One region of the Paenibacillus lacisediminis genome, then DNA from elsewhere that is predicted to be linked to it. Evidence: predicted binding sites of a transcription regulator. Region 1 holds the regulator's gene; the other holds the start of a gene.
What was found. The regulator NrdR, encoded in region 1, represses ribonucleotide reductase genes. The targets are predictions, from matches to a motif close to AACACNATATATNGTGTT.
Positions count from the first base shown of each region.

Region 2: nrdI (class Ib ribonucleoside-diphosphate reductase assembly flavoprotein NrdI) is a predicted target of NrdR. The motif match lies at 3,337-3,354, and genes of this name have one in related genera.

Region 1 covers NZ_JBKIAX020000019.1:57,400-62,578, forward strand. The annotation lists gene pstB (phosphate ABC transporter ATP-binding protein PstB) at 1-222, opposite strand, end outside; gene pstA (phosphate ABC transporter permease PstA) at 235-1,122, opposite strand; gene pstC (phosphate ABC transporter permease subunit PstC) at 1,119-2,021, opposite strand; gene ACLD72_RS26930 (phosphate ABC transporter substrate-binding protein) at 2,104-3,069, opposite strand; gene nrdR (transcriptional regulator NrdR) at 3,269-3,739, opposite strand; gene ACLD72_RS26940 (alpha/beta-type small acid-soluble spore protein) at 3,865-4,104, shown strand; gene ACLD72_RS26945 (lytic transglycosylase domain-containing protein) at 4,172-4,735, opposite strand; gene coaE (dephospho-CoA kinase) at 4,732-5,179, opposite strand, start outside.
Region 2 covers NZ_JBKIAX020000002.1:354,543-359,721, reverse strand. The annotation lists gene ACLD72_RS04965 (glycyl radical protein) at 1-472, shown strand, start outside; gene ACLD72_RS04960 (glycyl-radical enzyme activating protein) at 496-1,416, shown strand; gene ACLD72_RS04955 (acetate/propionate family kinase) at 1,456-2,697, shown strand; gene nrdI (class Ib ribonucleoside-diphosphate reductase assembly flavoprotein NrdI) at 3,461-3,820, shown strand; gene nrdE (class 1b ribonucleoside-diphosphate reductase subunit alpha) at 3,807-5,179, shown strand, end outside.

The sequences.
Region 1 (5,179 bases):
GATATTGTCGTCCCCGATCCAGATGTCCCCGGTGATCCGGGCGCCGGATATCAAATCGTTCATCCGGTTCAGACTGCGCAGGAACGTCGATTTCCCGCAGCCGGACGGCCCGATTAACGCCGTCACCTGCCGCGAGGCGAAGTCGAGCGAAATCTCTTTTACGGCTTGCTTTTCTCCGTAAAACACACTCAAATCTTTCGTGGATAATGCGGTATTTTGCACCTCGGAGCCCTCCTATTTCGTAGCCGTAAATTTCTTGTACATCAGGCGGCCGACCCAACGTGCCAGCAGGTTGAACAGAAGCACCGTGATGATAAGCACGGCCGAAGCGCCCGCGGCGATTTCCGGAGCGTCCGGAGCCAGCCCTTCGGAATTGATCTTCCAGATATGAACGGCAAGCGTCTCCGCCGGGCGAAACGGGTTCAGCGGCGACGTCGGGCTAAGCGGGTTCCAGTTCCCGAAGTCCAGTCTCGGACTGCTCATACCGGCCGTAAACAACAACGCCGCCGCTTCGCCAAACACGCGGCCCGCGGCCAGAATCGTCCCGGTCAAAATGACCGGCATCGCGATCGGCAGCATAATCGAACTGATCGTTTTCCATTTGGACAAACCCAGCGCCAGGCTCGCTTCCTTCTGCGCTTGCGGCACGCTGGCCATGCCCTGCTCCGTAATCCGCACCATCAGCGGCAGGTTAAACACCGTTAACGCAAGCGCCCCGGAGAACAAGGAGAAGCCGAAGCCAAAAACATTAACGATCACAAGCAAGCCAAACAAACCGACGACAATCGACGGAAAAGAAGACAATACTTCGACGATCAGCCGGATAAAATTCGTCAGCTTACCCGGTTTCGCATATTCGCTCATATAAATGCCTGCGCCGAGTCCAAGCGGAATCGTGATGATCAGCGTCAGAACAAGCAGGAACAAGGAATTGAATAATTGCGGACCAATCCCGCCGCCAGCCTTGATCGTCTCCGGCGGAGAGGTCAGAAAATCAAAGCTGATATGGCCTAACCCGCGGACTAAAATAAACCCGAGGAGTCCGACCATGATCAGCACAATAACGCCTGCCAGCGCAATAATGACGGCAGTTGCGATTTTGTCTGCTGTTTTTGCACTCATCGTTGTGCTCTCCTTTCCAGCCACCGTACGATAAAGACGAAAACGAAGGTCATCAGCATCAAAATTAAAGCAAGCGTCCAAAGCACGTTGTTTTGCGTCGTCCCCATAACCGTATTGCCCATGCTAAGCGTGATGACGCTGGTCAGCGTGGAGGTGGATTCAAACAGCGAGCGCGGGATATGCGGCGCGTTCCCGATCACCATCTGCACGGCGAGTGCTTCCCCGAAGGCCCGGGCCATCCCCAGCACAACCCCGGTGAGCAGCGAAGGCATCGTGGTCGGCAGGACGGTCCGCCACAAGGTTTGCCAGCGCGTGGCCCCCAAAGCATAAGAACCTTCTTTCAAACCGGGAGGTAGAGCGGAGATCGCATCCGTGGCGATGGACGTAATCGTAGGCAAAATCATAATCGACAATACCGTCGCCCCCGCAAAAATGCCAAGCCCTTGTCCGGGAAAAATGTCCCGGTAAAACGGGACGATCACGCTCAGGCCGACAAAACCGTAAACGACCGAAGGAATCCCGGCCAGCAGCTCGATCACCGGCAGCAAAAACTTTTTGCCGAATTTAGGCATAATTTCGACCATAAACAGGGCTGCGCAAATGCTGAGCGGCGCCGCGATGAGGGCCGCCAGGATTGAAGTGCTGAACGATCCCAATATGAAGGGGAGCGCCCCAAACATCGGGGGTACGCCCTCCGGCCTCCACTCGGTGCTTCCAAAAATTTGGCGAATCGAAATCCCGTCCTGAAAAAAGGTGCTTAAACCTTTGGTTGAGACAAAATACACCATCGAGAAAATCGTCACAACCAATAGCACGATGCAGAATGACGTAAATATTTTACCGGTCCATTCCTCTATAATGTGCGGCTGTACTTTTTTATTTCCGCCGGACTGAGCCATGAAACCTCTCCCTTTACACAGCACAGAAAGAGGCAGAAATGTCCGCCTCTTCTTCTGCCGTTATGATGTTTAGCGTAGTAAATTATTTTGTAATGTTGCCGTCAACATCACGTTTAACTTGCATTTTGCTTGCCGGGATATAGCCAAGTTCCACAACATCGCCGTTATCGCCTTGTACATCAGGGGAGACCATGTAATCCAGGAACGCCTTAACAACTTCGTTCGGCTCACCCTTCGTGTACATATGCTCGTAAGCCCATACCGGATAAGTGCCGTTTGCCACATTATCCACAGTTGCTTCCACGCCTTCGTATTTCACGGCTTTTACGGTGTCATCCAGGTAGGAAAGCGCCAGATAACCGATGGCTCCCGGCGTTTCGCCGACAAGCTTCTTAACCGTACCGGAGGAATCCTCTTGGATCGAACCTTGCAGGTCTTCCGTTTTCGTGCCAAGTGCGTATTTCTCAAACGTAGCGCGTGTACCGGAGCTCGAAGGACGGTTTACGATTTGAATCTTTTGATCCGGGCCGCCCAGGTCTTTCCAGTTTGTTGCTTTACCCGTAAAGATTTGCACCAATTGGTCTTTCGTAAGGTTGTCGATCGTCACATCCGGATTCACTACAGCGGCCATAGCGACAACCGCTACTTGGTGGTCAACCAGCTCGGAAGCTTGAGCGGCTTCCAGCTTCTCTTCGGCAAACACGTCGGAGTTACCGATGTCAGCCTGTCCGCCGGAAACTTGCGTCAGCCCCGTGCCGCTGCCTCCGCCTTGAACCTGAATGGATACGTTTGGATTTTGCTCCATGAATTTTTTCGAAACTTGATCTACCAGCGGTTGGAGCGCCGAGGAACCTACAGCCAGAACCGAGCCGGACAAATCGGAAGTTGCCGCGTTCCCGCCGTTGTTCGCCGGTGCCTCGTTCTTCGCCCCTGCGTTACCGCCTTCAGCAGCACCCGAGGTGTTAGTTTTTGCGTTGCCACCCTGACCACAAGCCGCCAAGGTCAAGCTTAATACCAAAGTCAAAACCATAAGCATACTCTTTTTCATTGTCTCAGGTTTCCCCCTTATTTGTTTTACAACCTGATTATAGGTGGCGAAGATCAATCCCATGTTTTCGTAATGTAAACTTTGTGTAAAATGACATTGGCGGGTCCCCCTTAATTTCGACAAAGGCAAACAAAAATAAACACTCCCCTAAGGTTGGATACAGGGAGTGTTCATTCGGTGTTAGTTCATGCAAATTCGGTTATTCGATTTCTCTCGTATTTTTGGACAGCAGCCCGGTCAGTTCCTTCATAAACATATTGATATCTTTAAACTGGCGGTACACCGAAGCAAAACGAACATAGGCCACTTCGTCCACGGGGTATAACTGCTCCATCACCAGCTCGCCGATCTCGCGGCTTTCCACTTCGGCATTGGCCGAATGGCGCATGGACCGCTCCACCTCGGACACGATGCTTTCCAGGCGCTCCACGGAAACCGGGCGTTTCTCACAGGCCCGGATCAAGCCGCGCAGCATTTTCTCGCGGCTGAACTCCTCGCGGCTTCCATCCTTTTTGATGACGATCAGCGGCATTTCTTCCACCATTTCAAAGGTCGTAAACCGCCGGCTGCATTTCTCGCATTCCCGCCTCCGCCGGATCGACCTGTTTTCGTTAGCCGGCCTCGAATCCAGCACCTTTGTCCCCAAATAATCGCAATACGGACATTTCAACGTCAGCCCCCTCCTTTCCACAGATTGTAATTTACATTAATTCCAATAAATAACTTCGAAAAAAAGTAATGAAGTTGATAGTCCCGGCACATAATACTGTTACCAACCACAAGGAGGTGAACATCATGGCACAAAATAATAACTCTTCGAACGACCTGGTGGTTAGACAAGCTTCCGGAGCATTGGATCAAATGAAATATGAAATCGCTCAGGAACTTGGCATCTCTTTCCCACAAGACGGATATGCTGGTAACCTGACTTCCTACGAAAACGGTTCGATCGGTGGTTTCATTACGAAACGCTTGGTTACTATCGCTGAACAACAGCTGGCAGGCCAAGCCGGTGGCCAAGCTGGCCAATTCTAATAACGCCGATCACCCCGAAGCATTGACAGGCGGATAACGCCGGTCAGTGCTTCTTTTTTCAACAAAATCAAAACTCGTCGTAAATGTCGGAATACTGTTTATAGTAATGCGTTACCCGCTGAACGTAATGGCGGGTTTCACCAAAGGGTATATTTTTGGACGTTTCCAAACGGCCGTCCCATTTCCCGCTTTTGATCCAGTTCTTGACATTAGTCGGCCCTGCATTATAGGCGGCGATCATGGCGATTTCATTGCCGTCAAACTGCTCCGACAGCGACTTTAAATACCAGGTCCCGATTTCGATGTTGGTCCCGATCTCATTCTGCACCTGATCCAGCGACGTATCGGGTAAACCCGCTTTCGTGATGACCCAATTCGCCGTGTCCGGCATGATTTGCATGATCCCCAAAGCCCCTTTTTTCGACTGGGCACCGGTCTTGTAATTGGTCTCCACTTTAATGATGGCCGCCACGATAAACGGGTCGATGCCATTGTTTTTCGCGTGAGAGCGAATTTCCTCTTTATAATAAATCGGATAAAACAACGAAAGCCAAGCGGAATTAAAAAAGATCAAAACGATAAACCCCAGGAATAACAATAGCAGCACTCTTTTTTTGCGAAGCCACCTCATAGCAGTCCCTGATCCCGCCAAAACCCGTCAATCTGACGCTCCGTCTCATCCAGTCCACGGCTGTTGTCGATCAAGATATCCGCCCTTTCTTTTTTCAGTTCGATATCCATTTGCGCATTCAGCCTGCGCTCCGCCTCTTCCCGGCTTAAAACGTCCCGCTCCATCAATCTGGACAGCTGCACGTCCCTCGGCACGTAAACCACCATGATCCGTTCATACAACCGCTCAAGCCCCGACTCGTACAGCAGCGGAATATCCGCAACGACAAGCCGGCGGGGATCTTCGGCTTCGAGCTCGGCCATGCGTTTTCTCATCTCGGCGCGAATCGCCGGATGAGTCAGGTTCTCCAGCGCTTTTCGCTCCTCAGGGCTCGCGAACACGATTTCGCCCAGCTTTTTGCGGTTGAGCGTCCCGTCCGGGTGCAGCACGGCTTGTCCGAAGCGC
Region 2 (5,179 bases), on a different contig from region 1:
CGGCGGCACCTTCCAGCCCGGATTGTATCCGGCTTCGGCCAATGTGCCGTTGGGCGCCGCCACCGGGGCAACGGCGGACGGACGGCTGGCGGGCGAACCGCTGGCCGACGGGGTGTCGCCGGTATCTGGCCGGGATACCAGTGGACCTACGGCTTCGGCCAACTCGGTGGCGAAGTTGGATCATCATATCGCCTCCAACGGTACGCTGTTCAATCAGAAGTTCCATCCGTCCGCGCTGAGTGGACCGGCGGGACTGGAGAAGCTGGCGGCGTTGGTCAGAGGTTTTTTTGACCAGAAGGGGATGCATGTGCAGTTTAATGTGATCAGCCGTGATACGCTGCTGGAGGCCCAGCGCAATCCTGAGAAATACAAGAACCTCGTCGTCCGTGTGGCAGGTTACAGCGCCCATTTCACCACACTTGACAAGAAACTGCAGGATGACATTATTAACCGGACGGAGCAGACGATGTAACTATATAGATCAGGAGGCCCACCATGAATGAAGTCATTTGGGAAGCCAGGGGGATGGTCAGCGATATCCAGCGCTTCTCGCTCCATGACGGACCAGGTATCCGCACGATCGTATTTCTGAAGGGTTGCCCGCTGCGCTGCAGCTGGTGCAGCAATCCCGAAACCCAGGCTCCCGGTAGCCAGCTGATGGTTCAGGAGGACAACTGCTTCAGCTGCGGACGCTGCGCAAAGGTCTGTCCGGTGGGAGCCATCAGCTATCGGCCGAAGGTGACCGTTAACCGCCTAAGCTGCGTATCCTGCGGACTTTGCAGCGCCGAATGCGGCAACGGGGCGCTGACCATGAATGGCAAAGAGATGGGCACCTCTGAGATTGTGTCCATTCTGCGCAAGGATGAGGCTTATTACCGGCGTTCCGGCGGGGGGATTACCCTCTCCGGCGGTGAGCCGCTCTATCAGAGCGACTTTGCTCTGAACCTGCTGCGCGCCTGCAAGGATCAAGGCTGGAACACAGCGATTGAAACCACGGCCTACTGTAATCCGGCCGTGCTGGATCAAGTGCTGCCGCTGCTCGATACGGTTTTGCTGGACATCAAGCATATGGAGGACAGTAAACACTATGAATATGTGAAGCAGTCCAACTCGCTGATTCTGGAGAACGCCCGGCGGATTGCCAGGCGGGGGGCGCAGGTGATTATTCGCGTGCCCGTCGTTCCCGGCTTCAACAACACGATCCATGAGATTGCCGCCATTGCCTCGTTTGCCGCGGAATTGCCGGGGGCGCGTGAGCTGCATCTGCTGCCTTTTCACCGGCTGGGCGAGAATAAATACACCTATCTGGGCACGGAATACCATATGAAGCAACAAACTCCACCGCCAAGCGAAGAGATGGAGAGCCTGCGCCATGTGGTGGAAGGTTATGGCTTGCGTTGCCAAATCGGCGGTTGAATTTATAAAGAAATAGGGATGGAAGAGGGGAGCCGTATTATGAAGGTGCTGGTCATTAACAGCGGCAGCTCATCCTTGAAATATCAGCTGTTTGATATGCAGGATGAATCGGTGCTTGCGAAGGGAATTATTGAAGAGATTGGAACGGAGCAGGCGATTCATCGTCAGGATTGTACGCCACCGCTGCCTCCGCAGACCGGTCTGCGGATCCTGGAGCATAAGGAGGCCATCACCCATATGCTTGCGGCGCTGACGGATCCGGGCAGCGGGTCCATCGCCTCGGTGCGGGAAATCGCGGCAGTAGGGCACCGGATTGCCCATGGCGGTGAATTTTTTTCGGATGCGGCACTGCTGGGCGATGAGGTGCTGCAGGCGGTAAGACGCAATATCGAGCTGGCGCCGCTGCATAATCCGGCCAATCTGAAGGGGATCGAATCGTTCCGCCAACTGCTGGGCAAGGAGACGCCGATGGTGTGTGTGTTCGATACCGCTTTTCACCAGACGATGCCGCAGGAGAGCTACATGTATCCGCTGCCCAGAGTCTTGTATGACCGTCATAAAATCAGAAGATACGGGTTCCATGGAACCTCGCATAAATATGTCAGCGTACGCCTTGGCGAAATTACCGGCCAACCCCTCCAGGGAACCCGTGTAATCTCCTGCCATATCGGCAACGGAGCCAGCATTACCGCCATTCGGGACGGGAAGTCTGTTGATACCAGCATGGGCATGACCCCGCTGGAAGGCCTGATGATGGGAACCCGCTGCGGCGATATCGACCCGGCGATCATTCCCTTTGTGATGGCCAAAGAGAATCTGAGTCTTGGCGAGATCAATTCGCTGCTGAACAAGCATAGCGGGTTGGCCGGCATCTCCGGCCAGAGCTCCGATTTGCGCGAGATCATCCGCTGCGCCGATGAAGGCCATGAGGGCGCAAGGCTGGCGCTGAATATGTATGTACAGCGCATTCGCAAATACATCGGCTCCTACTGCGCCGTACTGAACGGTCTGGATGCGCTGATCTTTACCGGCGGGGTCGGAGAGAATTCCGACTATATCCGCGCCAAGGTCTGCGAGAGCCTGTCCTATCTGGGGCTGGAGTTGGACCCGAAGTTGAACCGGAGCCGCTCGCCTGGCGAGCGCAAGATCAGCACCCCCGCCTCCCGTGTGGCAGTGCATATCATCCCCACCAACGAAGAGCTGATGATTGCCCGCGATACACAGCGGCTCGTCCAACAGCGTGCTGCTTCTGCGGCGGTGCACCAGTCTGTCCTACTGTGATGCGGCCATTGTCAAAAAACCTTGTCATAACGGTTGTTTGCCGGTATGACAAGGTTTTTTTGCACGCCTAGTAAATGATCCAGAAAAAACGTGATAAATCTACGGGTCGGGTGGAGGTCTATCCAAAAAATAGCGGAACTTTATGGTCTTATTTTCCGAATGGAGCCTGTTCGTCCTGATTAGCGGAATTTTTTGGCCCTATTTTTCAATGGGTGCTGCGAAAAGCGGCCATTCCCCTGTGATTTGAGAAAATAGCGCCATAATTTTCCTTTATTTCTCTCCAAAACGGGATTTCGCCGAAATAGAGCCATTTTTTTCCCTTATGTTTCCGGCTGAGTTTTTTAGCAAGCTAACTTTTGCAGTTCAAGAGAAGCCGCCACCATGCTCCATTATTTCAGGAACAGCCTACTAGCCAAGCCAGGGCTCAACTGCCGAACTCTTAATTAAACCGCAAAAGGGAAAGCAAAACAAAGTAGCTTCCACGCACAGCAATCTATCTTTTTTTGATAGAAAAATTTTTAAAAATTTTTTATCAACAACTTGTCCCCCAGCGGACCCTAGTATGATGCGGGATTGCATCGATTTTCCACATTATCCACAGGGGATTTGGATGCGGTTTGGGACGTTTACCAGGTTGACAACACAATATATAGGTATTAAATTAAACAAGTACACCAATATGTTGTTGTGAAATGGATTTTGGTGTGTATCTCATCTATATCATATACTTACCGCGTAATAGAAGAAAAGTGGGGGAGTAACGATGCTGATTGCCTATGATTCCAAAACCGGAAACGTGAAACGGTTCATCCAGAAGCTTGATTTGCCGGCCGTGCAAATTGACGAGAATATGACGCTGGAGGAGCCGTTTGTGCTGATTACATATACAACGGGGTTTGGACAGGTGCCGGCAAAGGTCTCCGCTTTTCTCGAGCATAACCATCAGCGGCTGCTAGGTGTAGCGGCCAGCGGAAACCGCAACTGGGGCGAGCGCTTTGCCTTGAGCGCGGATTTGATTGCGCAGCGCTATCATGTTCCCGTTGTGGGCAAATTCGAGCTGTCGGGCACGAAACAGGATGCGGAAAGATTTAAGCAGGAGGTGAGCCGGGTTGCGGCATATTGAACTAAACAACATGTTGATGAAGCGGGACGAGAGCGGGTTCTTCCAACTGGAGAAGGACCGGGAAGCTGTCGCTGAATTTATGCAAGAAGTCGAACTTAAAAGCGTGACCTTTTCGAGCACGACCGATAAAGTGCGGTACATGATCGAAAACGATTATTACGAGAACGTGTACGAACAGTATACGGAAGACGAGGTCGAACGCGTATATGCCATTACCCACGGCTATCATTTTGAATTTCCGTCTTATATGGCGGCGTCGAAGTTTTATACCGATTACGCGCTGAAGACGAACGATAAGTCCAAGTATCTGGAGCATTACCCTGACCGGGTAGCGGCGGTGGCGCTGCACCTCGGCCGCGGCAACGCGGAAACCGCCGGCCTGCTGGCCCGTTCGATGATGGAGCAGCGGCTGCAGCCGGCCACCCCGACGTTCCTGAACGCGGGCAAAAGCCGGCGCGGCGAGATGGTGTCCTGCTTCCTGCTGGAAATGGACGACTCGCTGAACTCGATCAACTACGTGCTGAACACCTGCATGCAGCTGTCCAAAATCGGCGGCGGCGTGGCGGTGAACCTGTCGAAGCTGCGCGGACGCGGCGAGGCGATTAAAGGCGTGGAAGGCGCGGCCAAAGGGATCATGCCGGTGCTGAAGCTGATGGAGGACGCTTTTTCCTATGCTGACCAGATGGGGCAGCGCAAAGGCTCGGGCGCGGGATATTACAACATTTTCGGTTGGGATGTCGCGGAATTTTTGGATAGCAAAAAAATCAACGCCGACGAACGGATTCGCCTGAAAACCTTGTCGATTGGGCTGATCGTACCGAACCGGTTCTATCAATTGGCCAAGGACAACGAGCCGCTATACGTGTTCGGCCCTTACAGCGTATATAAAGCTTACGGCACCCATTTGGACGATATGGATCTGGACGTGATGTACGACAAACTGCTTGCCGACGAACGGGTTAAGAAAAGAAAGCTGATGAGCGCGCGCGACATGCTGACCAAGATCGCCACGGTCCAGCTGGAATCCGGTTACCCATACATCATGAATAAGAGCAACGCCAACAACCAGCATGCGCTGAACAAGGTCGGGAAGATCAAAATGTCCAACCTGTGCACGGAAATCTTCCAATTGCAGGAGACGTCGGAAATCGCCGATTACGGGCAAGCGGATGCGATCCGCCGCGACATCAGCTGCAACCTGGCTTCCCTGAACATCGTGAACGTGATGGACCGGAAGAAGATCCGTGAGTCTGTGCATGAAGGCATGGTCGCACTCACGTCCGTCAGCGACATGACGCATATTTCCAACGCTCCCGGCGTCGCCAAAGCGAATCGGGAAATGCATTCCGTCGGGCTGGG